DNA from 2 places in the Veillonella intestinalis genome. Region 1 is predicted to be linked to the other one. Evidence: a T-box and tRNA genes for the amino acid it is inferred to sense, from the RefSeq annotation. Region 1 holds a T-box; the other holds one or more tRNA genes.
The links. The T-box of region 1 lies ahead of cysS (cysteine--tRNA ligase). A T-box ahead of a tRNA ligase gene usually reads a tRNA of that ligase, here a tRNA-Cys.
Positions count from the first base shown of each region.

Region 2: it encodes a tRNA-Cys, which carries the amino acid that the T-box ahead of cysS (cysteine--tRNA ligase) is inferred to sense. The anticodon was not compared.

Region 1 is NZ_CALPCB010000003.1:104,001-119,690, forward strand. Features, by position in the region: gene rnr (ribonuclease R) at 1-2,324, opposite strand, end outside; gene secG (preprotein translocase subunit SecG) at 2,379-2,615, opposite strand; gene sigH (RNA polymerase sporulation sigma factor SigH) at 2,630-3,301, opposite strand; gene NFR27_RS03215 (NYN domain-containing protein) at 3,382-3,918, opposite strand; gene rlmB (23S rRNA (guanosine(2251)-2'-O)-methyltransferase RlmB) at 3,931-4,659, opposite strand; gene NFR27_RS03225 (Mini-ribonuclease 3) at 4,679-5,143, opposite strand; gene cysS (cysteine--tRNA ligase) at 5,133-6,587, opposite strand; T-box leader at 6,637-6,841, opposite strand; gene pepT (peptidase T) at 7,105-8,325, opposite strand; gene gltX (glutamate--tRNA ligase) at 8,549-10,015, opposite strand; gene ispD (2-C-methyl-D-erythritol 4-phosphate cytidylyltransferase) at 10,115-11,275, opposite strand; gene NFR27_RS03250 (PIN/TRAM domain-containing protein) at 11,272-12,429, opposite strand; gene radA (DNA repair protein RadA) at 12,591-13,967, opposite strand; gene NFR27_RS03260 (ATP-dependent Clp protease ATP-binding subunit) at 14,196-15,690, opposite strand, start outside.
Region 2 is NZ_CALPCB010000002.1:158,333-174,022, reverse strand. Features, by position in the region: gene NFR27_RS02190 (NAD(P)H-dependent glycerol-3-phosphate dehydrogenase) at 1-763, opposite strand, end outside; gene plsY (glycerol-3-phosphate 1-O-acyltransferase PlsY) at 763-1,356, opposite strand; gene der (ribosome biogenesis GTPase Der) at 1,365-2,699, opposite strand; gene NFR27_RS02175 (bifunctional 4-hydroxy-3-methylbut-2-enyl diphosphate reductase/30S ribosomal protein S1) at 2,899-4,806, opposite strand; gene NFR27_RS02170 (lysophospholipid acyltransferase family protein) at 4,818-5,435, opposite strand; gene cmk ((d)CMP kinase) at 5,450-6,124, opposite strand; gene NFR27_RS02160 (BaiN/RdsA family NAD(P)/FAD-dependent oxidoreductase) at 6,169-7,419, opposite strand; partial or broken gene NFR27_RS02155 (pseudouridine synthase) at 7,557-8,270, opposite strand; gene scpB (SMC-Scp complex subunit ScpB) at 8,281-8,832, opposite strand; gene NFR27_RS02145 (segregation and condensation protein A) at 8,878-9,615, opposite strand; gene NFR27_RS02140 (phosphoethanolamine transferase) at 9,825-11,651, shown strand; gene NFR27_RS02135 (GNAT family N-acetyltransferase) at 11,757-12,209, opposite strand; tRNA gene NFR27_RS02130 (tRNA-Leu) at 12,430-12,518, opposite strand; tRNA gene NFR27_RS02125 (tRNA-Cys) at 12,535-12,609, opposite strand; tRNA gene NFR27_RS02120 (tRNA-Gly) at 12,617-12,691, opposite strand; tRNA gene NFR27_RS02115 (tRNA-Phe) at 12,697-12,772, opposite strand; tRNA gene NFR27_RS02110 (tRNA-Asp) at 12,778-12,853, opposite strand; gene NFR27_RS02105 (ABC transporter ATP-binding protein) at 13,059-13,769, opposite strand; gene NFR27_RS02100 (ABC transporter ATP-binding protein) at 13,771-14,529, opposite strand; gene NFR27_RS02095 (branched-chain amino acid ABC transporter permease) at 14,540-15,565, opposite strand; gene NFR27_RS02090 (branched-chain amino acid ABC transporter permease) at 15,565-15,690, opposite strand, start outside.

The sequences.
Region 1 (15,690 bases):
GATTTCTTAGCTACTTTATTAAAAGAGTCCCGACCTGATTTTTTACGACCTTTTCTATCGCTACTAGCTGAAAACCGCTCTTTTTTACCAGTCTTACTGTCTTTGGCACTACTATTACGGAAGCTTTTACCTGACGAAGCTAACCGTGTACGACTTTGCAATGACTTTTGAATTAAAGTGGCTGCATCTACATCACCAAGCAAGAAATCTATTTGTTTCTTATCCTTATCGGCTTTTATAAGTGTCACTTGAACCGTTTCACCTAGATGGTATGTCCTGCCAGTGCGACGACCGACTAATAAAAAATGTTCCTCATCAAAGAAATAATAATCATCATCCATAGTGGCAATATGCACTAATCCATCAATACCATTTTCAAGTTCTACAAACATGCCAAAAGATGTAATAGAACTAATCTTGCCTTCAAACACTTCCCCTACATAAGGTTCCATATATTGAACTTTTTTCAAATCATTAGTATCTCGTTCAGTAGCAACCGCAACTTGCTCTTGAATAGAACAATGTTCAGCTGCCTTTGCTAGGTATTCTTCAGAATCATCATATTTACTATATCCATCAGGCCAATGCAATTGCTTTTTCAAAAGTCGATGGACTATCAAATCAGGATACCGTCGAATAGGTGATGTGAAATGGGTATAACAAGCAGAGGCTAAACCAAAATGACCCACATTAGCCGAGGAATAGCGCGCTTGTTGCATAGAACGCAAGGTCATAATCTGAGCTATTTGCTCTACATCAGTCCCAACTAAACTATCTAAAAATCGCTGAATATCCTTTGGTTCTACAGCCCCATCAGCTAAATGAAACGGTTTGCCTAAATACGTCACTACAGTCTGTAAAGCTTGCAATTTTTCTTCACTTGGTTGCTCATGAATTCGATAAATAGCTGGTTTATTCGAATCCCGTAAATAGGTAGCTACTGTTTCATTAGCAATTAACATACACGCTTCAATAATCTTTTCCGCAATGGTTCTATCTTTGCGTACAATATTAAGCGGTGTGCCATCATTGGCTAACAATATTTTATACTCAGGAAATTCAAAAGAAATAGCTCCTGATTTTTCACGCATAGCAATTAATATCTTTGCTACTTCATGTAATTCATGCACCATTGGCATAAGTGGTAGTAAATCATCAGGAATAATCTCTTCTTCTAAAGCTTTATATATTTCAGGATAGCTACAACGACGATCTACCCGAATTACCGATGGACTAATGGTAAAATCAACCACTTTGCCTGCATGGTTAATCTCCATAATACAACTCATAGCATAGCGGTCTTCCTTAGCATTTAAACTACAAATGCCATTTGACAATACCGTTGGTAACATAGAGACTACGCGGTCTACCAAATATACACTAGTCCCGCGTTTATAGGCTTCCTTATCGAGCTCCGTATTGCCTCTTACATAATGGCTTACATCCGCAATATGAACCCCTAATTGGTAATGACCATTAACTAACTGCTTACAACTGACTGCATCGTCTAAGTCTTTAGCATCTTCCCCATCAATAGTAATCATAGGCACTTCACGCAAATCAAGGCGCTTGCCAGTAGGTAATACATCAAAACTTACTTCTTCAGCTTCTTTTAAAACAGGCTCTGGAAAGGCAAACGGAATTTTATGGGCTGCCATAATACAGTTAATATCTACCCCTATATCCCCTGTATAACCCAAAATTTCTTTGATTTTCCCTTCAGGGCGACGTCCTTTAGCATCTGGCCAAGAAGTAATCTCCACTAAGACTTTAGCACCACTACGTGCCTCCAAAGAATCTGGCAAAGGCACATAAATGTCATCACCTAAACGCTCATCATCAGGCACAACAAAGCCAAAATTCTTTTGTCGATCATAAGTACCTACAATCTCTGTATTCACATGCTCTATTATGCTTTCTACACGACCTTCTGGTCGTTGATCACCAACACGACTAAAACGCAATATATAAGCTACGACTTTATCATTATGCATAGCTCCATTACGTTCGTCTGGTCCAATAGCTACTTCATAGGTGCCAGTTGGATCTACTACTAAGCCTCGCCCATTGCGCAAACTTTTATAGGTCCCTTCTACAACATTAATTTGTTTCTTGCCAGCCTTAGCCTGCGCGGTCGGTGCTGCTAATTTATAGTAATCACCACTGCGTTTTACTAATAAACCAGCCTCAGATAGTGCTTGTACTTGCTCCATAAAAGTTTCTAATTCATCAGCCCCTTTAATCCCTAAAATATAAGCAGCATCTTCTATATGATACGCTTCTGGACTAATGGCTTTGAAAAAGGCTAAAATCTTGTTTTTCATATCTTCCATAGTTTCTTACCTCTACCAAAAAAGCCTGCACAAGGCAGGCTCCCATTAATATTGATTTAAGTAAATTCCCAAGAATAAGCTTAAGGCGGCAAAAAGAATCCCTAATACGATAGTGCATTTTGATAATAAACCATCAAGACCACGAGCTTTACCACCAAATACGGAATCAGCAGCACCACTTACGGCGCCCCCCATACCAGCACTCTTACTCGATTGTAACACAACCACCAAAATCAATAAAACAGATACTACCACTTCTGCAAACATCAAGAAATTTCTCACAATTGTCATCCTTCCTATGGCTCATTCTTTTTTGCTGAATTACTACGATGCTCTAAATACTTCTCTAACTTTCGTTTCACTCGTTGTAATGCATTATCAATGGATTTAACACTTCGGTTGTATTCAGCCGCAATCTCATTATAAGACTTGCCATCTAAATACCCCATTAATACTTTACCTTCTAAATCACTTAAAATAGATCCCATTTTTTCTTCAATATCGGAAAATTCTTCACGATTAATAAATAACTCTTCAGGATCTGTACCTTGACCTTCAATCAAAACATCCATCAAGGTTCGTTCCGCTTCATCCGCATAAATAGGTTTATTCAAAGAAATATACGAATTAAGAGGAATATGTTTTTGCCGTGTAGCCGTTTTAATGGCTGTAATAATCTGGCGAGTTACACACAGTTCGGCAAATGCTTTAAAAGAAGCTAGACGATCACCTTTAAAATCCCTGGTGGCTTTATAAAGGCCTATCATCCCTTCTTGAATAATGTCTTCTTTATCGGCACCAATCAAAAAATAAGATCGTGCTTTGGCGCGCACAAAATTTTTATATTTATTGACTAGATAATCCACAGCTAAGTGGTCATCTTGCTCTTGCGCTAATTTACAAATTTCTTCATCAGATAACTCCACATAACGACGATATTCATCGTTTAAGCGTTCATTAACGCACATGCCAGCCTCCACTTTCCTGTTCTAGCAGAACACAACTAATGTATCTCTCATTATACTTGATAGACCCCAGTTCTGCAAGGCTATTTATTTCCACGTCGCAAGCTTTCCCATTCCTTAGCTACTTCACCATCTAACTGGTGACCGACTTCATTCCGTTGTAAACGCAAACTATCCCGTTTATGAAGCCCTTTATAATATCTTTGTTCATCCAATTTAGCACGTTCTACTTGTGCTTTTAACTCTCGCGCTGAAATACGCAAAGCTCCAAATCCTAAGACTTGACTTTGTTCTGCATAATCTGATGTACATACATACACATTAGCATACGTATTTTTAAAAGTAAACACAGTCCGCTCAATATATGAATCAGCCGTTTCACCATCCGCTGTATATACTTCTAAGAAATCATCAGTCATGTATTCTTCGGCCGCACCAGAATTGGCAAATTTTCCATCAAATACCAAAATAACGCGATAACCTTTATGCTTGCCATAATTCTGTAAAATGCTCTTGATGCGTGACCGTGCATGTTCTAAGGAGCTTTTACTAATTTTCTTTAGCTCTGGCCAAGCAAAAATCACATTATAACCATCTACAATTAAAATGTCTTCTTTCATCTTAAGACCTCATTATTGTCGCTGTCGCACCGCTTCATATAGTAAAACTGCCGCTGCTACTGATGCATTTAACGAATTAAGGCGCCCATACATAGGAATTGTCACTAAGAAATCACAGCGTTCTTTCGTTAAACGACTCAAGCCTTTCCCTTCATTGCCAATTACTAACACTAAAGGACTCGTTAAATCAGCTTGGTATAAGGTCTGTTGCCCTTCCATATGAGCACCTAGTACCCAAAAACCTTGCTTCTTTAATTCCTCAATTGTTTGTGCTACATTGCCAACTTGTACTAGGGGTATGCATTCCAAAGCACCGGCCGATGTTTTAGCTACCGTAGCATTAATCGGTGCTGTATGACGTTTAGGAATGAGCACCGCCGTAGCACCACAGCATTCTGCAGTACGGATGATAGCACCCATATTATGGGGATCTTCAATGCCATCTAATAATACTAAAATAGGTGCTTTTTCCTTTGGCCAATTTGCCAACACTTCATCTAAATCAGCAAACTTTACTTGCGCAGCCAAAGCAACAACGCCTTGATGTACCACGCCATTTGCATATTTTGCTAATTGATTATCACCAACACGACGAATTTCAATTCCTTTTGATTTAGCTAGGCCTACTATCTCTTGTAAAGAACCTTGCACTTTATCATTTGCAATAAAAAGGCGCTGAATCGTACGATCAGCTTTTAACGCCTCACGCACCGCATTGCGACCTACAATATAATCACTCATAGTTATTCAGTCTCCTCTATTACATCGTATCTAATGTATATTGAAATGCTTTCGCCATTAGCTCATGTAAACGCTCTTGCTGATTGGTTCGATATAAATACCCCAATACGGCTTCAAAGGCAGTACTTGCTCGATATTCTTGTACAGTAGCACTTTTAGGTACATGCACATTACTATTGCGAGCACGCTTCGCTACTTGTAGCTCTATATCAGTCAGTATAGACGTTTCTTCCCAAGCTTGTAATACTTTTGCCTGCATTTTAGCACAAATAAAATCTGTTACTAAATTATGTAACACTTGTACTTTCATAATGCCCGCTTCAGTCATACGCTCACGAACAAACAAAGAATATACGGCATCGCCTATATAGGCAAGCATGAGGGAATCCTCAGCGCTAGCTGTTATAATTCCCTCATGCTCCTTTATAGCTTTTAATTTTTCAATGGCCGTAGTCCGTAAAAATTGATAGCGCTTAAAGTTCACGTTTCTTCCACCGTGCCCCTTGTGGCGAATCTTCAATAACTACACCAATATTAGCCAATTCATCACGAATTGCATCTGCTAAGTCCCAAAGTTTACGTTCACGGCAATTCTGACGAACATTCAAAATAACCTGCATTAATTGTTCGTATTCTTCGGCACCAGCCCCTGCATTAGGACCTTCCCAAGCTTGTTCTAAAATACCAAGAATATCTGTCATCATTTTGAAAATAGTTTTTACTTCATCTAATGTTTTATGACATACTTTACCATTGCAATTTTGTACAGCTTGGTAATAAATGTTAATTTCTTTTGCGAGCCCAAACATTGGAGCCCCTGCCAAAGAGGTATTAAAGTCATCAGCCATAGCATCTTCAAACTCAGATGCATATTTACGTGCATTATCTAATAAGGCTTTTGCTTCTTCATCACATTCGCCTTCTTCTTGATTTTCTAAATAGAGAAGATTTTCAATGGCTGTTGTCATACGTTCTAAAGACTTATTAGCTTCTTCCAAGCGTTCATCACTAAAATCCAATGGACTGCGATAATGAGTACTTAATAAGAAATAACGAAGTGCATCAGGACTATATTCTTCTAAAATATCTTTTACTAAGAAGAAATTATTCAATGATTTACTCATTTTTTCCTGATTAATTGTAATAAAGCCATTGTGCAACCAGTAACGAACAGCTGGATGATGTCCTGTACAACCTTCGGACTGAGCAATTTCATTTTCATGATGCGGGAAAATTAAGTCGCTACCGCCACCATGGAAATCAAATTCTTCCCCTAAGTATTTATTACTCATAGTGGAACATTCAATATGCCAGCCAGGGCGACCATTACCCCATGGACTTTCCCAGAATGGTTCACCTGGTTTTGCGCTTTTCCAAAGAGCAAAGTCCATTGGATTATGTTTACGATCATCTACATCTACACGAGCGCCTGCTTCCATGTCTTCAAGGGTACGACCTGATAATTTACCATAGTCTTCAAACTTTTCAACACTGTAGTACACATCGCCATCTAATTCGTAAGCAAAACCTTTTTCGATTAAAGTAGCAATCATGGCTACGATTTCATCAATATGTTCTGATACACGCGGATATACATCAGCATGACGCACATTAAGAGCATCCATTACATCAAAATAGGATTCAATATAACGGTTAGCAATAATGTCCCAAGATACGCCTTCACCATTAGATGTATTAATAATTTTGTCATCCACATCTGTAAAGTTCTGTACATACGTTACTTTATAGCCAATATGGGTCAAGTAACGACGAATAACATCCCAAGTAACAAACGGACGAGCATTGCCAATATGAGGATGGTTATATGGTGTTACACCACATACATAAATCTTAGCTTCTCCCTCCTTTACTGGCTTAAATATTTCTTTTTCTCTTGTCATCGTATTGAATACTTTAATTTCTCTCATCGCTACCGATGCCTCACTTCCATAAAAATATAAAAAGCCACCATCTCATTACAGAGACGGTGGCCCGCGGTTCCACTCTGTTAAGTCCTATGTAGCACTCACTCAAACGCATAACGGGCGCAACCGAATAGATCTACTGAATTCAATCTATCAACTCCCGAATGCATTTCCCTTGGCCACACTTGAACCCTTCCACCATTTAGTTCTCGCTGTAAAGCTAGTCACAAAGTACTTATTTCGTTCATCGTCTTTAATAACAATTTTTATCGATATATAGAGTATAATAGCATGAAAGACTGTTAAAGTCAATGTCTCGCAAGCATATCTACACAATTTATTGACGATAAATTAAATAGAGCGCAACTAATATATATCTTAGTAAAAGTGAAGCCTACTAATAATTGTAATTATAGATATATAGTAACAGCAATAACACTAACAACAGTAATAATAATAGTAATATCAATAGCAATACTAATACTAATACTAATACCAATGCCAATGCCAATATGTATACTTATTTCTCTATGGACACAATATTTACAATAGTATCAACTGCCAATTGCATATGTTCTACACAAGCAAATTCATGAGGGCCGTGTAAATTTTCTACTCCAGTAAATAGATTTGGTGTTGGAATACCCATGAAAGAAATCTTAGAGCCATCAGTACCACCACGAATTGGCTGAATTAATGGTGTAACGCCAGCTTTTTCCATAGCAGCTTTAGCTATTTCAACACATTCCATATGATCTTTAATAACATCATACATATTGTAATAGCTATCTTTAAGTGTAAGTGTAATTACGTCACGACCATATCGTTCATTTATTACTTTAGTGGCTAATTCAAAAAGTTTCTTTTTACTTTCAAACAAACCACGATCATGATCACGAATAATGTATTTCATAGTACCAGATTCAATACCTGTCTCATTACTCGTCAACATAATAAATCCTTCGTAATCTTCAGTTAATTCTGGCACAGCAGCTTGTGGTAACATACGATCAAATTCCATAGCCAATTTATTACAATTAATCATTGTATTTTTAGCTGCGCCAGGATGAACAGATACACCATGCAATTCTACTGTTGCTGCACAAGCATTAAACGTTTCATACTCTAATTCACCTAAGCGAGTGCCATCAATAGTATAAGCAAAATCTACTGGAAAATCCTTTACATCAAAAAGATCAGCGCCACGACCAATTTCCTCATCTGGTCCAAAAGCACACATAACAAGACCATGTTTTATTTCTGGATGTTCTTTTAAGTAGCGAAGACTCTCCATAATTTCTACTATGCCCGCTTTATCGTCGCCACCTAACAAAGTCGTCCCATCAGTAACAATCAAAGTCTTGCCTTTGTAATTAGCTAAATTAGGAAAATCAGCTACACGACTATATAAGTCTTTATCTTTATTAAGGAGAATATCTGTACCGTCATAGTTTTCAATAATCCGTGGGGTAATATTTTCAGCATTATAATCAGCCGTATCCATATGAGCAATAAAGCCTATGGCTGGCACATCTTCCTCTGTATTAGCAGGCAACGCACCTATAACAAAGCCATTATTTTCATTAATCTTAACACCTTCTAAGCCAAGTTCTTTTAAATCGGCTGCTAAGACCTTAGCGAAGGCAACTTGTGACTCTGTACTTGGTACCGTTGTAGATGCTTCATCAGAGCGTGTGTTTGTTTTTGTGTAACGCAAAAAGCGTTCAATCATGGTTTCCATAATAATCCTCCTTAATAAAAACTATGACTACGCCTTAACTATGCCCCCACGCAGTTAAGTAAATATGGAACAAATGAAAAACAAAATTATATACATAAAATATATACATAAAAAAGCGGGAGGTTTCCCTCCCGCAGTCAAAATTGGCTTGTCGGAAAACCAATACAGCTTGCACATTATATTTCAGTGCCCTAATTGATACGTTTAAACCAATAACAATTAATTATAGTTTGCTAATTGTTTCATCTAAACGAGCTAATGTTTTATCCTTACCAAATAAAGTAATAATATAATTTAAATCTGGGCCATGCATTTGGCCTGTTGTAGCAATACGAATCGGCATAAATACGAATTTACCTTTTAATTTAGTTTCTTTCATAATGCCTTTAATCGTTGCTTTTACTATATCTGGTGTAATTTCTTCTAACCCAGCTACTGCGTCACGGAATGCCTTAAGCACTGTTGGACAAGACTCTTCTGCTAATACAGCTTTAATATCCTCAGCATGTGCTTCATCTAACACAAACGTATCGTCAAAAATAAGCTTGGCTTCATCCTTAATCTGAGCACCAAAACTAATATGATCCTTTAAGCATACACAAAGCATAGTAAGTTTTGCTTTTTCCGCTTCATCTGGTGTAGCTGATGCATAACCAGCTTCTTGCAAATGAGGCAAGCATAATTCATACAAAGCTTCATCACTTAAATTTTTCATATAGTTAAAGTTAATCCAATTTAATTTATCAATATCAAATACAGCTGGATTTTTTGCTACACGATCCATAGAGAAGTTCTGAATTAATTCTTCAGACGTAAATAATTCTTGTTCCCCTTCTGGTGCCCAACCAAGTAAGGCTAAGAAATTATCAATAGCATCTGGTAAATACCCCAGTTGACGATATTGATCCACAGAAGTCGCACCATGGCGCTTACTCATCTTCTTATAATCTTTACCAAGAATTAAGGAAATATGTCCAAAAGTTGGTACATCCCAACCAAGAGCATTATAAATTGCAATTTGACGTGGCGTATTAGAAAGATGTTCTTCAGCACGAATAACATGAGTAATCCCCATCGTATGATCGTCAATTACAACAGCATAGTTATATACAGGAATTCCATCAGATTTGACAATAACAAAATCGCCAACGCCATTAGATTCAAAAGACACATGACCACGAACCATGTCATTAAAAGCAAAGGTCTGATTTAATGGTACACGTAAACGAACTGTATATTTGCGGCCTTCTTTTTCATAGGCAGCAATCTGTTCGTCCGTTAAATGACTACAATGACCATTATATTTAGGCGTTTCACCCCGTTCTAACTGGACTTGACGCTCTGCTTCTAATTCTTCTTCCGAGCAATAACAACGATACGCTTTACCTTCATCCAACAAGCGCTGTGTCACTTCTCTATAAATATCAAGGCGTTCTGTTTGACGATATGGGCCGTTTTCACCACCTACATCAATACCTTCATCCCAATCCATGCCTAACCATTTAAGGGCTGCTTTGATATTTTCTTCGCTCTCCCGCGTAGAACGAGCTAAATCTGTATCTTCAATGCGAAGAAGGAAAGTACCTCCTTCTTTACGTGCCAATAACCAGTTAAACAATGCTGAACGAGCACCGCCAATATGAAACGGGCCAGTTGGACTTGGTGCAAAACGCACTTTCATCTTTGCCATGTATATATCCACTCCTTTACTATCATCTTGGCTTTCCTTTAGGGCTATCTCTATATTGAATACTATATAAAACCGTATAAAAATTCCTATACTTTGTCTTTATACAGTATACAAAGTCGCTACAGCTTGCGCTGCCAAACCTTCTAAACGTCCAAAAGCACCTAACTTCTCGTGAGTCGTTGCTTTTACACTAATAAAGTCTTCACCAATGCCTAACACATTCGCTAAATTTGCTTTCATAGCCTGAATATGAGGTTTTAATTTTGGCGCTTCTGCAATAACCATAACATCTACATTATACGCCTTAAATCCTTTTTCGTGTAGTAGCTTCACAACTTGCTTTAATAGCTCCATACTAGAAGCATCCTTGAAAGCTTCATCTTCGGGCGGGAACCAATAGCCAATATCAGGTAAACCGGCAGCCCCTAATAAGGCATCCATCAGTGCATGAATCAATACATCTGCATCACTATGGCCATCCGGACCAAATTCACTTTCAATTTGAACACCGCCTAAAATACAAGGACGTCCCGTTTTAAAACGATGTACATCATAGCCAAAGCCTACACGCATCATAGGTTCTGTCACTCCTAAATACTGTTTTGCTTTTACAATATCCGCGGGGGTTGTAAGCTTACAGTTTGTATAATCACTAATTACAATATGTACTGGTTTCCCTTGATGTTCGACTAAAGATACATCATCAGTCCCCAAATAATTTGTTTTTCGTGCATACGCTTGTGCTTCTAACAGCCACTGACGTCTAAACCCTTGTGGCGTCTGCACAGCATATAACTCACTACGCTTTAGTGTCTGTGCCACAGTCTGGTCTGATTTTACCTGCTTAATAGTATCTACTACAGGTACAGCAGCTACAGCCGCACCATATTGCTGAGCCGTAGTGGCTACAGCTATAAATAAATCAGATTTAGCCATCGGCCGTGCACCGTCATGAACTAAAATAATTTCTGACGTTTCACTAACAGCCTCAGTACCAGCTATCACTGAATCTTGTCGTTCTGCGCCCCCAAGCACATAAATAGGTTTCCAAGGCAAATCAAGCTTTGCCACTTCGTTTTGAACAGCCTCTAATTCACCATCAGCTACCACAATAATAACTTCAGTTAAATTTGGGACTTGCGCCATATGACGAAGGTTCCACTGCAATACAGAATAGGATCCTAAGCGCAAAAAGATTTTATTCGTTTCACATTGCATTCGTTTGCCCGCACCGGCAGCCAATAAAATACAACTAATCATTCTTTAGTTCCTTTCGCTTTAGCGAAAATCATTCGCCCTGCACTAGTCTGCAATACAGACGTAACCATTACATCAATAGAGGTATCTACATATTGAGCACCATTTTCAATAACAATCATAGTACCATCATCTAAATAGGCTACCCCTTGATTATCTTCTTTCCCTTCTTTAATTACCTGCACGCGAATCCATTCACCAGGAATCATAGCTGGTTTTAACGCATTAGCTAAATCATTAAGATTTAAAATTTCAATGCCTTGTAGACTAGCTACTTTATTTAAATTAAAATCATTTGTCACGATTTTCCATTTTTTATCTAATGCTAAGCGCATGAGCTTAGAATCAACTTCAGCAATATCTTCAAAATCATCATCAATCACTTTAATATCAATGAGATCTTTCTGCTGTAACCCTTGTAAAATATCAAGGCCACGTCGACCTCGGTTTCGTTTTAATACATCGGCAGAATCAGAAATATGCTGTAATTCCTCAAGAACAAACAAAGGAACAACTAGAGGTCCTTCTAAAAAACCAGTAGCACATAATTCAGCAATACGACCATCAATAATAACCGACGTATCAAGTAACTTAGCCACCGAAATAGATTCAAAATCAGAAACAGTAACACTTGCAGTAGTTTCAACGTCTTTAGGAACTGCTTCTTTTTTCTTTTCTTTTACTATAGACCGATTTTGAAGCCAATTAGCATATAACTCAGGCCCCTTGCGAGATGCCAAACGCATGCCAATATAACCAAAAATAGCACTTAAAATAATGGGAATATACGATCCAATCAAAGGAACGCGATAAAATGCCAAGCCAATAAGATTTGCTATTATGAGTCCAAAGAGTAATCCGGCTGTGCCGGCCATTAATTCTTGATTAGGTACCCGCGATAAAAGACGTTCCATATTTTTAGCTAAGCGTAATCCTTGACTAATCAGCGGCATAGCTATAAAAAAGCCAATAACAGCACCGATTAAACCACCAAACGCTAATGCTAATATTTTAATAATGGAAATGCCAAAGAACCCCATTGTCCAAAACTTCACATCAATAATCGGTTCCCATACTGGCATAAAACTATCTGTCAACATATATCCCATGATACCCACCAATAAGGCTATGACATAACGTAGAATTTTATATATCATCAATTTCACCTCCTTTCTTATCGTACTCTTCTATTGTACATTAAAATGATAAATAAATCATAAACTTCTGCACTTTTTTTCAATAAATTTAAAACAAATTTAATATCATTGTCTATAAAAGGAAAAAACACACCATATTTTATTGATTATGTAGCCAAAATTTAGCCAAAAACAAGCTTCATCGCTTCTTGCACCGTAGTAACACCATGGATAGTAATACCCTTGCGCGTTGTCTTTACTTGTTTACTATTACCTGCAGGCACTACAAATCGAGTAAAGCCCATCTTAGCGGCTTCAGCAATACGCTGTTCAATGCGAGGAATGCTTCGAATATTACCAGTTAACCCTACCTCACCAAGTATTACCATATCAGCAGGGACTGGCCGATTTTTTAAATTAGACACAATAGCAACGGCCACAGATAAATCACAGGCCGGTTCATTAACTTTTAAGCCACCAATAACATTTACATAAACATCTTTATTACCTAAAGTTAATCCACAACGTTTTTCTAACACAGCTAGCAAAATAATCAAGCGATTCAAATCATAGCCAATTGAGGTGCGCCTTGGCATCCCAAAAGCAGTAGTGGACACTAAACTCTGTACCTCTACTAAAATAGGACGAATCCCTTCTAAATAGGCCATAACAGCTGAACCGGTCTCTTCCTCAGTCCGCTCGGCCAATAAAGTGGCTGAAGGATTGACTAATTCAGCTAACCCTTCTTCTTCCATTACAAAAAGACCTGATTCTGAAGTTGAGCCAAAGCGATTCTTAATTCCCCGCAAAATACGGAATTGATAAGACCGTTCCCCTTCAAAATAGAGCACCACATCCACCATATGCTCTAGCATACGCGGCCCTGCAATATTACCATCCTTAGTTACATGACCAATGATAATAACTGGCACACTTTGCTCTTTGGCAAAGCGAAGAAGTCGCGCAGTACATTCTCTTACTTGCCCCACACTACCAGGTGTCGAATCTAAGGCATCAGTAAACATAGTTTGAATAGAATCAATTACTAATAAAGCTGGTTTATGCTGCGCAGCTTCTTGTAAAATAGCATCTAAATTTGTATCAGCCATAACCGCTAATTGATTGCCTTCAATGCCTAACCGTTCGGCCCTCAGTTTTAACTGCATCTGTGATTCTTCACCAGATGCATAGAGTACTTTACCGAAGCGATCAGCAACACGGCCTGAAACTTGTAATAAAATGGTAGATTTACCAATACCAGGGTCACCCCCTAATAACATTAATGCACCAGGTACAATGCCACCACCTAGTACACGATCAATTTCATCATATCCTGTAGACATGCGTGGTGAATCTTCTGTTTTAATATCAGATAAAGCCACTGGTTTAGTAGCTGAACGATCTACCGGTGCATAAGCAGCCGCACCTTTAGTTGTAGTAGATCGAACAACTTCTTCAACAAGCGTATTCCATTCCCCACATTGTGGACATTTTCCTAGCCATCTAGGCGATTCAGCCCCACAATTATTACAAAAGTAAACTGTTTTAACTTTAGCCATTATATAATCCCTTTAATAATCAAATTATTGAACTTTATTTTATATTTCCTATGGTATCAATATTGCTACATAATATAAATACCATGCCTAGATAAAAAAATCACGAACACCATCTAAATAGTATTCGTGATTTTATATGCAATATCCTTCAAACAGAAGATAAATTTTATACTTTCATGATTTTAAATAGTTCCCAGTAACCTATACAGCTCACCAAATAGAATAGAACTATACGACCATAGTAATATCTCCATCTACCACATTGGCCTTAATAACAGAACCTTCAGGAGCTTCACCTTTTAAGATTAAATCAGAGATTGGATCTTCAATCAAACGTTGAATAGCTCGTTTTAATGGACGTGCCCCATAGGTGAAATCAGATCCCTCTTTAACTAACAATTCAAGCGCTTCTGGTGTTACTTCTAAAGTCAATTCACGTTCAGCCAAGCGTTTCATAACATCCTGTAGTAAGATATTAACAATCTTATTTAAATCATCACTAGTTAATGGATGGAAAACTACCATTTCATCAATACGATTTAAGAATTCAGGACGGAAATGCTGTTTTACAGCATTTAACGTATTTTTCTTAGCTTCTGCAAATGTTTCTGCTTCATTCTTCTTAGCATCTTCTTTATTTTTAGCAGCCAAGAAGCCCATAGCCGCACTGTCTTCTTTTAAGAATTTAGACCCCAAGTTACTTGTCATAATGATAACCGTATTACGGAAATCTACAGTACGACCTTGATTATCTGTCAAACGACCATCATCTAGTACTTGAAGTAAAATATTGAAAAAGTCTGGATGTGCCTTTTCCACTTCATCAAAGAGGATTACACTATATGGTTTACGACGTACTGCATCGGTTAATTGGCCACCTTCATCATACCCAACATATCCTGGAGGCGCTCCCACTAAACGAGATACAGTATGCTTTTCCATGTATTCTGACATATCAAGGCGAATCATGGCATTTTCATCACCAAAGAGGTTCGCTGCTAACGAACGAGCCAATTCAGTTTTACCAACCCCTGTAGGCCCTAAGAATAGGAAGGAGCCAATTGGACGTTTTGGATCTTTTAAACCAGCACGAGCACGACGAACAGCTTTAGCTACTGCAACTACTGCTTCATCTTGACCAACTACACGTTCATGAAGTTCATCTTCTAAACGAAGCAAACGAGCGGATTCTTCTTCTGCAATTTTTGCTACAGGCACGCCACTCCATTCTGCGACAACAGCGGCAATATCGTCTTCTGTAACAACAAGTTTTTCTTCATCTTCTTTGCTACGTTGAGCTTGTTTTGCTTCGATTTCTTCCGTTAAACTCTTTTCTTCATCACGAAGTTTCGCTGCGTCTTCAAAGTTTTGACTTGTTACAGCCGCTTCTTTTTCTTTGCGCACATCAGCTAATCGTTTTTCCAAGTCTTTAACATCAGGTGGCGCGGTAAACACTTTCATTCGCACTTTAGAAGCCGCTTCATCCATAACGTCAATTGCTTTATCTGGTAAGAATCGATCAGAAATATAACGATTAGATAATTCAACCGCTGCTTTTAAAGCAGCATCAGTAATTTTTGCTTTGTGGAAAGCTTCATAGCGGTCACGCAAACCTTTTAAGATTTCAAGGGCATCTTCTTCATTTGGCTCACCTACAAGAACTGGCTGGAAACGACGTTCTAAGGCTGCATCTTTTTCAATATGCTTTTTATATTCATCTAAG
Region 2 (15,690 bases), on a different contig from region 1:
TGCGACTATGTTGACTCATACAAGTAGCAATTAAATCACCCATCCCTGCTAAGCCCGCATAAGTTTCGCGCCTTGCCCCTAAAGCAACACCAAATTTTGTCATTTCGTGAAGCCCTCGTGTAAGTAAGGCCGATTTACAATTGTCACCCAATGCCATACCATCAGCAATCCCAGCAGCTAGCGCAATAATGTTTTTAGTGGTACCTGCTAATTCTACACCGGTCATATCTTCGTTAACATACACTCTAAAATTATGGGTGCTAAGAGCTTTTTGCACAAACTCCGCAGTCTCTTTACTAGTACCAGCCACCACGGTGGTAGCTGGCAAATCACGGCCAATTTCTTCTGCATGATTAGGCCCCGATAAAATAGCTAGTCGATCTGTAATACTACTTAGTACCTCTTTAGCTACTTCTGATAATCGTTTACCAGTTTCTCGTTCAATGCCTTTTGAACAAATAACCACAGTAGTAGACTTGTTCACAAAAGAGTGTAATTGTTCTAATGTGTGCCGTACATAAATAGAAGGCGTTACAATCAGTAAAATATCACTATCTTTTGCAATCGTTGCTAAATCAGAACTTATCTGCAAAGAGTCAGGTAACATAACACCTTTCAAATAGGTCACGTTTTCACGAGTCGCTCGCAGTGCTTGAACTTGTTCTTCACGACGACAATAGAGCCAGGCTTCATTGCCTGCTTGAGCAGCTTTACACGCTAATGCTGTCCCCCAACTCCCAGAACCTATAATACCAATTTTCATTAGGAATCATCACGCTCCGTTCGTTCTACTTTTAGTTCTTGACCACGCAAGAGCCGTAAAATATTTTCACGATGTCGTAAAATTACAAATAAAGCGGCTACGCCACCAAAAATGATATACCAAAATGGTTCGCCAAAAACAATCATAAGTATAGGCACCAAGGCAGCCCCTACAATAGATCCTAGTGAAACATACTTAGTAAAGTAGACAATCACGGCCCAGGTAGCAAAACAAATAGCAGAAATAAGAGGCACTAAAAAAATAAGTACTCCTAATCCCGTAGCTACACCACGGCCTCCTTTAAAGCCCAAAAATACAGACCAATTATGACCAACCATTGCTAAAATACCACCTAAGAGCATTAAGTTTGGCTCTGGTGAAAAAATCGCTACCCCTGCCATACCTTTAGCCGCGTCACAAAGGAATACCGGTAAGGCTGCTTTCATGCCTAATACGCGATACGTATTAGTGGCACCAATATTCTTACTTCCATACTGACGCACATCAGTATTAAAAAATAACTTACCAATAATTAACCCACTAGGAATAGAGCCTAATAGATAGGCAACTAAAGCCAATAAAACCGTATACATTGTAAACATTAGTCGTCATCATTTCCCTTCTTGCCACGTAAAATTAAACGAATTGGCGTACCTTCAAAACCAAAGGATTCACGAAGACGATTTTCTAAGAATCGCATATAAGAGAAATGAATTAATTCTGGTTCATTAACAAATAATATAAATGTTGGCGGTTTTACGGAAGCTTGCGTCATATAATAAATCTTAGGCAAGCGTCCACTGCGAGATGGCACAGGATTTACATTTTGCGCATCAGATAACACTTGGTTGAGCACACTTGTAGAAATGCGCATATGCTGCTGTTCTGATACAAATTTAATCAAATCAGATAAGCGATGAATTCGTTGTTTAGTCAAAGCTGAAGCAAATAAAATAGGTGCATAACGCAAAAAGCCCATTTCATCATAAATATCTTCAGTATAGCGAATCGTAGTTTTATCATCTTTTTCAACTAAATCCCATTTATTGACTACGATAACAATACCTTTACCAGCTTCATGAGCATAACCAGCAATTTTTTTATCTTGCTCAGTCACTCCATCTACACCATCGAGTACAAGCACTACAATGTCAGCTCGATCAACAGAGCGCAAAGAACGTACAATACTATAGCGCTCTACTGGTGCATCAATTTTTGCTTTACGACGCATACCGGCTGTATCAATCAAAATAAATTTCTGACCATCATGTGTCCAATGTGTATCAATAGAGTCTCGTGTAGTACCGGCTACATCACTTACAATAACACGATCTTGCCCTAATAAGGCATTTGTTAAAGAAGATTTACCCACATTTGGTCGGCCAATCAAAGCAACGTGAATGGTATCTTCTTCTGATACTGCTGTGGCACCATCAGGAAAATGCTTAACTACATCATCTAGCAAATCCCCAAGATTCATTAAGTTTTTTGCAGAAATGCCAATAGGATCACCAATGCCTAAATTATAAAACTCATAAATATTTGCTTCTTGTGTTACACTATCAATCTTATTAACTACTAGAATAACAGGCTTGCCACTGGCTCGTAAAATATTGGCTACTTCTTCGTCTGCTGGTACTACCCCTTGTTTACCATCTACAACAAATAGAATAACATCAGCTTCTTCAATAGCCAATTGTGCCTGTAAACGCATCATTTTAGGAATTTCATGACTATCAGCGGTAATAAACTCTATTCCCCCTGTATCAATCATAGTAAATTCTCTATTTAGCCATTCTGCGTCAAAATAAATTCTATCCCGTGTTACACCGGGAATATCCTCTACAATGGAAATACGTTTATTTACTATGGCGTTAAACAACGTAGATTTTCCCACATTAGGACGCCCTACTACTGCTACTAATGGTTTTGCCATATTGTCACCTCAATCAAACATAAAATATCACTTTACATTGTAACATATTCAACGTAATCCATAAAGAACTTAGCCTTCACTATAAGCGTAAAAAACAAACTAATTGCTTTACTTCATCATAAAATAGACAAAAGGAGCTGTAAAGTGGAAATTCCACCTACAGCTCCTTTATAAAAGCACTATGTGCTAATTGCTAAAATTATTCAGCGTCAGAATCAGCAGATTCTACTGGTTCCATTAATTCAGTTAAAGCTAAACCCAATTTCTTTTCATCTTTGTTAAGAGAAATAACTTTAACTTCTACTTCACGACCACGAGTTAAGTAGTCTTCTACTTTAGCATTACGTTGTTTAGTAATTTGAGAAATGTGAAGTAAACCTTGGATGTCGTCGTTAACAGCTACGAATGCACCGTAAGCTACTAAACGAACAACTTTACCAGTTAATACATCACCCACGTTGATAGTTTCTTCAGCTACATCCCAAGGGCTCTTAGTTAATGCTTTTAAGGATAAGGAAAGTTTGTTGCTTTCTTCATCAAAGGATTGCAATTTAACTTCAATTTCTTGACCAACGGATAACACGTCTTCTACGCGTTTAATTTTGTGCCAAGAAATATCGGAGATGTGAAGCAAACCTTCAATACCACCGATATCAACGAACGCACCATAAGGCATAATTTTACGTACAATACCTTTATAGTTGTCGCCAACATTAATATTTTTCAAGGCTTCTTCTAATTTAGCCTGACGAGCTACTTCTAATACTGCACGACGGGAAAGAACCAAACGGTTTTTCTTTTCGTCGATTTCTAATACCTTAGCTTCAAATTCAGTACCTACTAAGCTATCAAGAGATTTAACGAAGTGTACATCCCCTTGGGAAAGTGGAATAAAACCACGAAGGGATTTTACAGTTACTACAAGACCAGCTGGAATTGCGTCCACACCTTTACAGATGATAGGTTCGTCTTTTTCCTGAGCTTCTTGTACATACTGCCAATCTTCGTCTTTAGCCAAACGAGTGATGGACAAGTAGATAGGATTATCTTCCTTGATGTGGTTCATGATTACGGCTTTGATGTGATCGCCATTTTTTAGCACGTCTTTTGCAGAGGCAGGTGCTGGATAAGCGATTTCAGTACGGTTCAAAGTTGCTTCTGTTTTATAACCGAAGGAAACGTACGCTTTGTCGTCGTCAACTTCTACTACAGTACCTTCTACTACAGTGCCTTTCTTAAAGTCTTCTGCCCAGTCAGCTTCTTTGGCTAACAATTCTTCAAATTCATTCATTGTGTCAATGACCTCCTTAATTATCCAGTCGGGTGTCGATGCACCGGCTGTAACCCCTACCGTGTTGACTTCGTTAAACCAAGCCAGTTCTAATTCAGCAGCGGTCTCTATATGATAAGTAGTACATCCAACGTCACGACAGACCTCTGCTAATCTGTTCGTATTACCGCTGTTTTTACCACCTACCACAATCATAAGGTCCACCGTTTTTGCCAAGTCTACTGCCGAATTTTGACGTTCTTGAGTAGCTGTGCAAATCGTTTTGAAAACCTTTAGATTTTGAGTTTTTTTCTCTAATATATCTATTATACTTTGAAATTTAAATTGTGAAAAGGTAGTTTGTACAACTACACCCCTATTTTCCACGAAAGGCAGAATTTCAGCTTCTTCTTCCGATTCTATGACTATGCCTTTGTTTTGCGCCCATAAATTGATACTAATTACTTCAGGATGCTTTTTTTCGCCCAAAATAACAAGTGACATTTCAGAGTCAATTACCGATTTAGCATCTTGTTGCGCTTTTTTTACATGCGGACAAGTAGCATCTACTACATGAAGGCCTTTATTAGTAGCTTCATCATAAATAGCAGGCCCTACCCCATGAGAACGAATAATGACAGTGCCTTTAGGAATTTCTTCCAAGGAATCCACAGCATATACACCATGATTTTCTAAATTGGCAACTACCTGAGGGTTATGAATAATAGGACCTAATGTATAACTACGGTCTAAATGGTTTGAGGTATCTTGTGCCATGCTTACAGCACGCTTTACACCATAACAAAAGCCACAATTTTCTGCAATACGTATTTCCACGTTTGTCTCCTTTATCGTTTAAAGTCAGGATGACTAGCTCTATACTCTTCCATTAGGCTTTCTAAGGCTGATTTAATTTCTTCATTTAAAGCAGCAATAGCTTCTGCTGTGGGCTTTGCTTTTTCTACAGGAATAGGCTTACCAATTATAGCCGCTACTTGTCCCCGTTGTATTGCATAGGAGCCCATAATTGCTACTGGCACTACTGGTACACCCGTGCGAAGAGCCATAGAAGCAACACCATCATGAAAACGGCCTAACATTTTATCTTTTTTTTGCCGTGTACCTTCTGGAAAAATACCTAATACCAAATTTTCTTTTAGCAAATTCATAGCATGTCGAATTGCGATTTTATCTACACCACCCCGTTTAAGCGGAAAAGCGCCTAACCAGCGGCAAAGAAAATTGGATATAGGATTTTTAAATAATTCTTCCTTAGCCATGAAACTTACATGTCTAGGCAAGGCATGCCCCACAATACAAGGATCATTATTGCTTTTATGATTTGGCGCTACTATTACAGGGCCTTCCTTAGGAAAATTCTCACGCCCTACTACATCTGTTTTGTATATCCAACCATATACAATTTGAAAGGCAGAACGCCATAAACATTCTGAAAATTTATCCATAAAGCAATACTCCTTTACTGTTCAGCTGCTGTTATTAATTGTACCATACGGTCTACAGTTTCATCAAAAGTTAAATTATCTGAATTCACCACAATCGCTTCTGGTACACAAACTAATGGAGACTCTTTACGATTGGTATCCATCTCATCACGCGCCATTACACTAGCTTTAATAGTTTCTAAGGAAATAGATTCTTTCTCTTTAGTTTCTAGCCAACGACGCTTAGCCCGCGCATCTACTGAGGCTGTCAAATAAATTTTTAATTCCGCCTGAGGCAACACAACCGAACCAATATCACGACCATCTAAAATAACGCCACCACCAGCAGCCATAGCACGTTGCTGAGCCACTAAAAATTGGCGTACCGTTTTAATGGATGCAATTTGAGATACAGAGTTATTGACCATTTGACTGCGAATAGCATCAGTCACATCTTCGCCATTAACAAATACTTTAAAAGCCTCAACAGTTGGTTCCAAACGCAAAGTTAAATTATCTAACAAAGTTGTTACAGCACTTTCATCAGTTGGATCAATTCCCTGCTGTAAAACTGCCCAAGTAACTGCGCGATACATAGCACCTGTATCAATATATAAATAGCCTAATTTTTTTGCTACTACTTTAGAGATACTACTTTTGCCTGCCCCAGCAGGTCCATCAACAGCTACAGCAATCCGCTTATTACTCATAATGCAAAACTCCTTGCCATGCAGTAAGCATGGACTTAAAAATACTATATTTCATCACTATACACAGCATGTTGAGCCGCCACATACGCAGTAGCAAAAGCGGCTTGTAAATTATAGCCTCCTGTAAAAGCATCAATATCTAATACCTCGCCAGCTGCATATAAGCCTTTTATTTTCTTTGACTCCATTGTCTTAGGCACAAACTCTTTAACGGAAATACCACCAGCCGTTACTATAGCTTCCGCAATCGGACGCATTTGTTTAAATGTTAATGGCATATGTTGTAAAACATGAACTAAGCGTAACCGTTCTTCCCGACTGATTTGATTGATAAATTTATCTGATTCTAGTTCCGCCAATTCTATTATGACAGGTATTAACCGCTGTGGTAATAAATCTTTCAAACCATTAGCTAATTGCTTCTTGGAATAGGTTACAAAATCACGTTGTATACGCTGATCTAATTGTTCTACTGTCAAAGCTGGTTTTAAATTAATCTCTAACAAAATCGTGCCTATATTCTTTTTCTTTAATAGCTTCCCTACGGTATGACTCAACGATAACACAATAGGGCCTGTAATACCGAAATGAGTAAACATCATTTCGCCAAATTGCTTACTCTGCACCTTGTCTTTAGCTACTACAGAAAGTTCAACATTACGTAAACTTAAACCCATTAAATCCTTTACCCATAGCTCTTTGGTTTCTAGAGGCACTAAAGATGGTCGCAAATCTGTAATCGTATGACCTACCGCTTCTGCCATTTTATAACCATCACCAGTAGAACCTGTCAAAGGATAGGATAAACCACCAGTAGCTAAAATAACAGCATCACCATAATAAGTCTCCTTATCGGTTACAACACCTTTTACTTCACCAGCTTCTACGATTATTTTTTTTACTGCTTCGTTCAAATGAAGTATACCGCCATACCCTTTAAAAACACGCATAAACATATTGCGTACTTCTAAGGCTGAGTCAGACTCTGGAAACACTCGGCCACCTCGTTCTACTTTAGTTGCTAGTTTCCAGCTATGTAATAAATCCAATAAATCACGATTATCAAATTGTTGATAGGCACTCATTAAAAACTTGCCATTACCAGGCGTTTTACCAATAAAATCAGCAATAGGTGCATCATTAGTAATATTACAACGCCCTTTGCCAGTAATACCCATTTTTTTGCCTACCATATTCATCTTCTCAATAAGCGTAACTTTGGCTCCTTCACGGGCTGCAATAGTTGCCGCCATGAGTCCTGCTGCGCCAGCACCTATCACAAGGATATGTTTCATTAACGGCCTCCTCTACTATGGCGTTGACTGCCACGATTAGCGCCACTACGACCAAATTGCTTTTTATTGTCTTTAGTTAATACACGTTTACCATTTGCATCATTATTACTAGTCTTGCCAAACGGTAATTTGCAAAAAGCTTTTAGTTGTCTTACTTCTTCGCCTTGTAATTTGCGATAAGCACCACGTTTTAAACCAGATAGAGTTAAACCACCATAAGCTATGCGTTTTAAATTGTACACACTGTATTTAAAATGTTCAAACATTCGACGCACTTGACGATTACGACCTTCATGAATAGTAATTTCTACCGTCGTAGTATTAGTTTTGCCATCAAATCCATAATCAACTAAATCTGCCGGCGAAGTTATACCATCTTCCAATGTAATCCCTTTACTCAAAGCCTCAAGATGTTCATCCAGAACTCGACCTTTTAGTTTAACTTCATAAGTCTTTGTAATACCTCGAGAAGGATGCATTAAAGCCTGTGCTAGGGCCCCATCATTAGTAAAAAGCAATAAGCCTTCTGTATTATAATCAAGTCGACCTACAGGATAAATTCGAGTTTTTATATCTTTTAAATAATCCATAACTGTCGCTCGGCCTTGAGGGTCACCTACTGAAGTGATACTTCCCTTTGGTTTATTAAAAATATAGTATTCCAATGCTTCAGGTTCAATCCGCTGCCCTTCAATCTTTACTCTATCAATGGCAGGATTAATTTTAACACCCAATTCTGTAACTAAGCGCCCATTAACTTGCACTTTGCCCGCTACAATTAGTTCTTCTGCTTTACGTCGGGATACATATCCACAACGGCTAATATATTTTTGCAAACGTTCTGTTTCCATCAGTATATCTTTACGCCTCCTTATGCTCAATTGCTATATCTTCAATTACTTCTTGCTTCAATGTCTCTACAGACTCAATCCCTACACTACGTAAGAAAGTATCCGTAGTGCCATATATAACAGGACGTCCTATACTTTCCTTCCGTCCTAATTCCATGACTAAATCCCGCGTGACTAGCTGTTTTAACACTTTTTCACAATTTACACCACGTATTTCTTCTATTTCACTCTTTGTCACAGGCTGCTTAAATGCAATCACTGCTAAAGTCTCCATTGCGGCTGGAGACAAACGATCTTCGCGCTGTCGAATTTGACTCACATAAGCGCTACTTTCAGGTGCACTTACCAATTCAGCACCTACACCGCTAATCTTAAGTCGCAGCCCGCGTTGATTCTTTACTAATTGCTCATTATAGAGTTGTAATAAGTGATCTAATTCATCTTCAGAGAGATTAAATAATTCACTTAAAAGAGCGAGTGGTACTGGTTTGGCCGCTGAAAATAAAACGGCCTCTACATGGGCCAATAACATCGCTTCCGTAGGCTGATTCACATCTGTCATACTCTATTTTCATACCTTTCTTTATACATAAACTGATTCAAAGGCTTAAATAACTTCACTAATTAGTGTTACATCTTGCAAAGAACCATCATTATTTCCCTCATTAGGAGCACTAATGCTAAAAATCTGTCGTTTCAGCAATTCGAGTACAGCAATAAACATAGTTACTTTCGCAGCTCTTACTGTAGTTTCTTCCAACAATGCGACAAAACTAAAACGACGTGTTTGTTTAGCTCGTAACAATAGGGAATCAATCATCTCCTCTAAACTATACGCTTCTTTTTCCACTTTAACCTTAGGCGGTTCAGGTACTACTTCTTGTGCCCGTTCATAGCAAGATTTAAAGATTGTATATAATTGAGCAATATCAAAACGAAATACAGATTCTTGTCCCCATTGACTTAACGCATCAGGACGACTAAAACTTTGACTACTTATTTCTGTCTTTGCAGTCAATGCATCGGTCAACTCTTTAATTTGTTTATACTCTAATAAATTAGCCACCAATTCATCACGAGGATCTTCCGTTTCCTCTGGATTTAAAGGGGCTGTTCGTGGCAATAGCATGCGAGATTTAATCTGTAATAAAGTCGCTGCCATGACTAAGAACTCACTACTATATTGAATATCAAAAGTTTGCCATAATTCAAGTTGTGCCATGTATTGTGAAGTAATTTCTACAATAGGAATATCATATATATCTATTTTATGCTTTTCAATTAAATGGAGTAATAAATCCAAAGGCCCTTCAAATACAGCCAACTTATATTCGTAGGATTTCATCCTGTCTCCTCACCTTATAGTCAAACAAATAAGAGGGGTTATAGGCCCCTCTTATTGCTATCACGAAGTCTCGATAACCTTTTTCTCATTGTATCATAGAAATTTACTATTTAACAACCTAAAGTATAGGTAAAATCCTATTATCTCCTTGTAATTTTGCCCTAATTCTGCTATCGTATTGATGATATTATATTACAAAGGACTTGACTATGAAACCACTTACTTTTTGGTGGCGCAACGCCATCTTACAGGCAGCCTTGTGGTGTATCCTCATCTTTGCCGTCTTTTACTATATTTACGAACCTATTACCTTGGGTTTTGATTGGGAAGATATAACTTTACTGGCTATCCCTTCCATCTTAGGTCTAGCTTTATTTCAGCAATTAATTCGTAGTACCTTGTGGCATCGTGTATTTTTAGGCCATGGTCTATTGGGCTTTAGCTGGGCCCTTACATATCCACTACTATATCACTGGTCGTATACAAAACCATTTTACTTTTATGAATTCTTTTCAGATTTCTTATTTGGCGCCTTGCTCTTTATGGGACTTAGCTTAATCCATTACTTTATAGCCTATCACTTACCCTATCGACGTAGGGTAAGCCTTATTATAGCGCTAATACAATGGAGCCTTTCTATAATACCTATAATTCAGATTGGCTACTACATAAAGACTTGGCATTGTTTAACGCCAGCAACCCTTATGGCATTATATCAAACGAATCCAGAAGAAGCATTTGGTTTCTTAAAAAGTGCTGGAGGAATCTGGGGCCTCATGGCTATGACCTTAGGAGCCATTCTTCTATTTTTATTCTACTACTGGTCAAATGAGGGCATGAGTAAACTTGCCCGCCGTCAAGCGATGAGTAAATTCCGCCTTGGTGGTTTAAGTATTATTTGTTTAAGTTGTGCTATCTATCTGCCCTTTGGCTTTTATCAAACTGATATAGTAAAAAACTGGTGTGATGTAGCCACATATATGAAAGAATTACAACAATATAGTGATAAACATCAGGCCATATATAATGAGTTACAATTAACAAATACAGATACAGCAGCGCAAAAAGTACCAGGTACCGTAATCTTAGTCATCGGTGAATCTTCTTCAAAAAATTATATGAAAGTATACAATCCTAATTTCGAATATGAAGATACCCCATGGCAAAGTGAAATGGCTGCCAATAATCCTAACTTTATCTTTTTCCGCAATGCCTATTCTTCATATGTGCAAACAGTGCCTACATTAGAAAGAGCACTTACAGAACGTAATCAATATGACGATAAGCCATTTTTAGAATCAGCCAGCATTTTGGATGTAGCTAAAAAAGCTGGTTACTTTACAAGTTGGTTTAGTAATCAAGGCGTATATGGCGAATATGATACGGCTATTTCACTGATTGCTAAAACAGCTGATCGCCCTCTCTGGGCCCATGAAGCATATATGTTCTCTGACAAATATGATGGCGTATTATTACCATTACTTGATCAAATAGAGCCTTATAAAAATAACTTTATTGTAATTCATATTATGGGCAGTCACATTTATTATAATGATCGCTATCCGCATGAATTCAGTAAATGGAAAGTTGGCGAAGTACCTCGTGGCAAAGAAGCCTATGCCAATAGTCAACTATACACAGATTGGCTCTTACAGCAAATCTATACCTATGGTAAAAACAAATTAAATTTACAAGCTATGATTTATTTCTCCGACCATGGTGAAAGTTTACATCATTCTCACAATCCAGATATTTTTGATTTTGATATGACACGTATCCCGCTCTGGGTATATGTATCCCCAGAATATGAAGCGGCCTTCCCTGAAACTACTTCAATTCTACGAGATCATGAACACAAATATTTTACTAATGATTTACTCTATGATTTTATATCAGGCATTCTACAAGCGCCTTCCAATCGATATGATCGAAGTCGTGACTTCTCCAATCCAAATTATCGCTTTGACAAGTATAATTTGACAACCTTATTGGGACAAGAGCCTTTGACGAATGATCCAGAAGCAGTAGATCCATAAACCACAAAAGCGAAGTAAGCTATAACAGCCTACTTCGCTTTTTTATTTCAAATTATAGACAACCCTCACTAGTAATGAATATACCAAGACTTCAGATTGAAAATTTTATGCCAATGGCAAGGATAAATGAACAACCGTACGTACAGGCTTTTTCACGTTTCTATCAGTACTCTTAAAACCTAATGCTTTATATAATTCCTTAGCGCTTTCTATGCTAGGCAAACTATCCAATAATAAAGTCTTGTAGCCTTTTTCTTTAGCTTCTTCTACAATAATATGAGCAATATTCATACCAAGGCCCGTACGACGAAATTCTGGACGTACATACAAGCGTTTCATTTCAGCTGTTTCATAGTTCACATGACGTAATGCTACACAACCAGCTGGTACATTGTCTACAAAGGCAATATATAAAGCTTCGCGTTCCCCTTTGTACTTATCTTCTAATCCTTCAAATTCCTTTATATCGGCCGCTACACCAAGGGACCGAACATAATCGACAAATAATTTTTTTACTTCATCAATATACTTGTGACCATCCCGAAGTTCAAAGTTCATACAAAATCCTCCTTTAGCTAGGCCTTACAGCTACTAAGCAATCCATTCCTAGCAATTACCTTTTAAAACTAACAGCTAAAGACTTAGCTGCTAAAATAATCATTTTATGGCTATGATTAATTCTTCATTTATATAGTTCGCTATGGAGGATTAAAACTCCTTCTTTTGAATTAAAACTTCTTAAAATAAAAATAGACTGAACACGAATGTTCAGTCTAAATGGTGCCGAGGACCGGAATCGAACCGGTACGGTTGTCTCCAACCGACGGATTTTAAGTCCGTTGCGTCTGCCTGTTCCGCCACCCCGGCATGGGTGGAATATATATGGAGGCGGCACCCAGAATCGAACTGGGGAATAAAGGTTTTGCAGACCTCTGCCTTACCGCTTGGCTATGCCGCCAAAAAAGTGGAGCGGAAAACGAGATTCGAACTCGCGACCCCCGCCTTGGCAAGGCGGTGCTCTACCACTGAGCTATTTCCGCACACATGGTGCCCCAGGACAGAATCGAACTGTCGACACAAGGATTTTCAGTCCTTTGCTCTACCGACTGAGCTACCGGGGCAAACGTGGCGACCCCGATCAGATTTGAACTGACGATCTTCGCCGTGACAGGGCGACATGTTAACCGCTACACCACGGGGCCGTTTACGTTACTTTGTTATTATAGGGGTTTCAGCAGTAAATGTCAAGCAACTTTTTTAAAAGATTTTTAAGCTTCTTTTTCCTACTTACATAAGCCTTAACAACGAAAATAATTCTACCATTTTTCTAACCACTTTGTCTAGTGCAAATTTAAAATTTTATTTCAAATCTTTAATTTGCACTAGTCATCCACATTCTATTCCCTCTTATTCAGATTTTCCGCCCAAATAAGCATCCATTACTCTTGGATTATTAGCAATCTCTTGGGCAGTACCATGAAGCACAATTTTACCTGTTTCTAATACATAAGCATAGTCAGAAATTTTTAAAGCTTGCCGTGCATTCTGTTCTACCAACAACACAGTAGTACCAGCCTCATTAATCTCTTTTATGGTTTTAAAAATATCATTAACTACTAAAGGTGCGAGTCCCATAGATGGTTCATCCAATAGCAATAACTTAGGCCGTGCCATTAGGGCTCGACCAATCGCCAGCATTTGCTGCTGTCCGCCCGACAAAGTGCCACCAAGCTGATAACTGCGTTCATCTAAAATAGGAAATCTTTGAAACACAGCTTTAATATCTTGCTCTATTTCCTTATCTTTGCGTGTATAAGCCCCCATTTCTAAGTTTTCATACACAGACATATCTTGCAATATTTGACGGCCTTCTGGAACTAAAGAAATCCCTTGTTTTACTATATCGTGAGTCTTCTTATAACAGATATTCACGCCATCAAAGGTAATAGCCCCTTCAGAAGGATTTAATAACCCCATAATGGTACGCATCGTTGTAGATTTACCAGCCCCATTAGCACCAATAAGTGAAACAATAGAACCTTCAGGCACTTCAAAGCTAATATTCTTTATAGCGGTTATATTGCCATAACCAGCTACAACACCTTCTAACTTTAGCATCTTATGCCTCCTTCCCTAAATACGCTTCAATAACTAATGGATTGGCTTGAATTTCAGCTGGCGTTCCTTCTGCAATTTTTTTACCAAAATTAAACACCACTAATCGATCACAAATATTCATCATTAATGACATATCATGTTCAATAACAATAACAGTAATTCCTAAATCGCGAATTTTACCAATCAATTGACGCAATAATTCCGTTTCACTATCATTCATACCCGCTGCAGGTTCATCCAACAAAATTAATTGCGGATGTGTTGCTAAAGCCCTCGCTATTTCAAGTCTTCGCTGTTTGCCATAGGGCAAAGAAGTAGCCACTGTATTAGCATCTTCAGCTAAACCTACAAATTCAAGAAATTCATAGGCAATTCCACGACAGCGTTCTTCTTCAATGCGCTGCCGTTTAGTTCGTAAAAAACTACTTAAAAAGCCAGAACCCGTTCGACAATGCATACCAGTAAATACGGTGTCCAAAGCTGTCATATTGCCAAAAAGCCGAATGTTTTGAAAGGTGCGCGCAATCCCCATTTCTACCGTACGATGAGGCTTAATACCAACAATGGATAAACCATCAAATACAATTTCACCGTCTGATACAGGAAATACACCAGTAATTAAATTAAATAAGGTTGTTTTACCGGCTCCATTAGGACCAATTACACCATATACTTCACCTTGTTCAACACCAAAGGATATGCCTGTCAAAGCAGCAATACCGCCAAAGCGTTTACTTACGTCATTTAGTTCTAATAACATGGCTATCCTCCTATCGTTTATGTTCTTTAGGCTGCTCTAAATGTTCAGCCCTCATACGTTGAAAACGTTCTGTTAAAACCTGCTGCTCACCAGTTGGTTGATAATCTTTAATCCAACCAAATTTTCTACCGATACGATCAACCACTTGTTCGGTAATCAAACCATCGGGGCGAACAGCCATAAGCACGACTAACAAAATACCATAAATTACATCTCGGTAATCAGCCATAAAGCGTAATACTTCAGGTAATAAGGTTAAGACAAAAGAACCTAATAATGAACCCCACACTACATTTGAACCGCCAAAGACTGGATATAATAGTATTTGTACTACTTTGTGATAGCTAAAATCAGTAGGATTAATAAAGAATGTAATATGCGCGTACAAACCGCCACCAATACCAGCGATAAATGCGCCAATCATAAAGGCTGCCATTTTATAATACACTACATTAATCCCCATCAATTCGGCTGCATGAGCATCCGCCTTAATGGCGGCAAATGCACGACCAATTCGGCTGTTATTAATGCGTACACAGAAGAAAATTAATAAAGCGAGTAAAACAAGCAATATAATGACTAAACCAATATTGCCTAATGTTTGTGCATCTAAATCGCCTATACCATCAAGTCCTATTTCATAAAAAAAGACAGTTATTTCTTGTGCAATTGATGGAATACCTGATAAGCCCAAAGCACCATTAGTAATTTCTAAATTAAGGAAAATAACGCGTACTACTTCACCAAACCCTAATGTGGCAATCGCTAAATATAAACCCTGTAAACGTGTAGTTGGTAAGCCAATAACGAAGGCTACTAACATGGCACATAGGCCTCCAATTAAAATAGCCAAACTAATCGGTAAAGATAGCTTTAATGTTAACAATGCCGCTACATAAGCTCCTACACTCATAAAACCTGCTGCGCCAAGACTAAGCTGTCCGGTAGCCAATGTAATATAAATTGAAATGCCCATAATAGCATTTATAATCATAAACATAAAAATTTGTAGATAATAGGGATTAAAAATATCCATTATGGTCGACCCCCTTTATCTTTAGCGCCAAAAAGCCCTTGTGGACGCCAGAATAATAATACAATAATAAGACCAAATGCGACTGCATCTCGATACGATGAATCACCATAAGCAACTGTTAATAC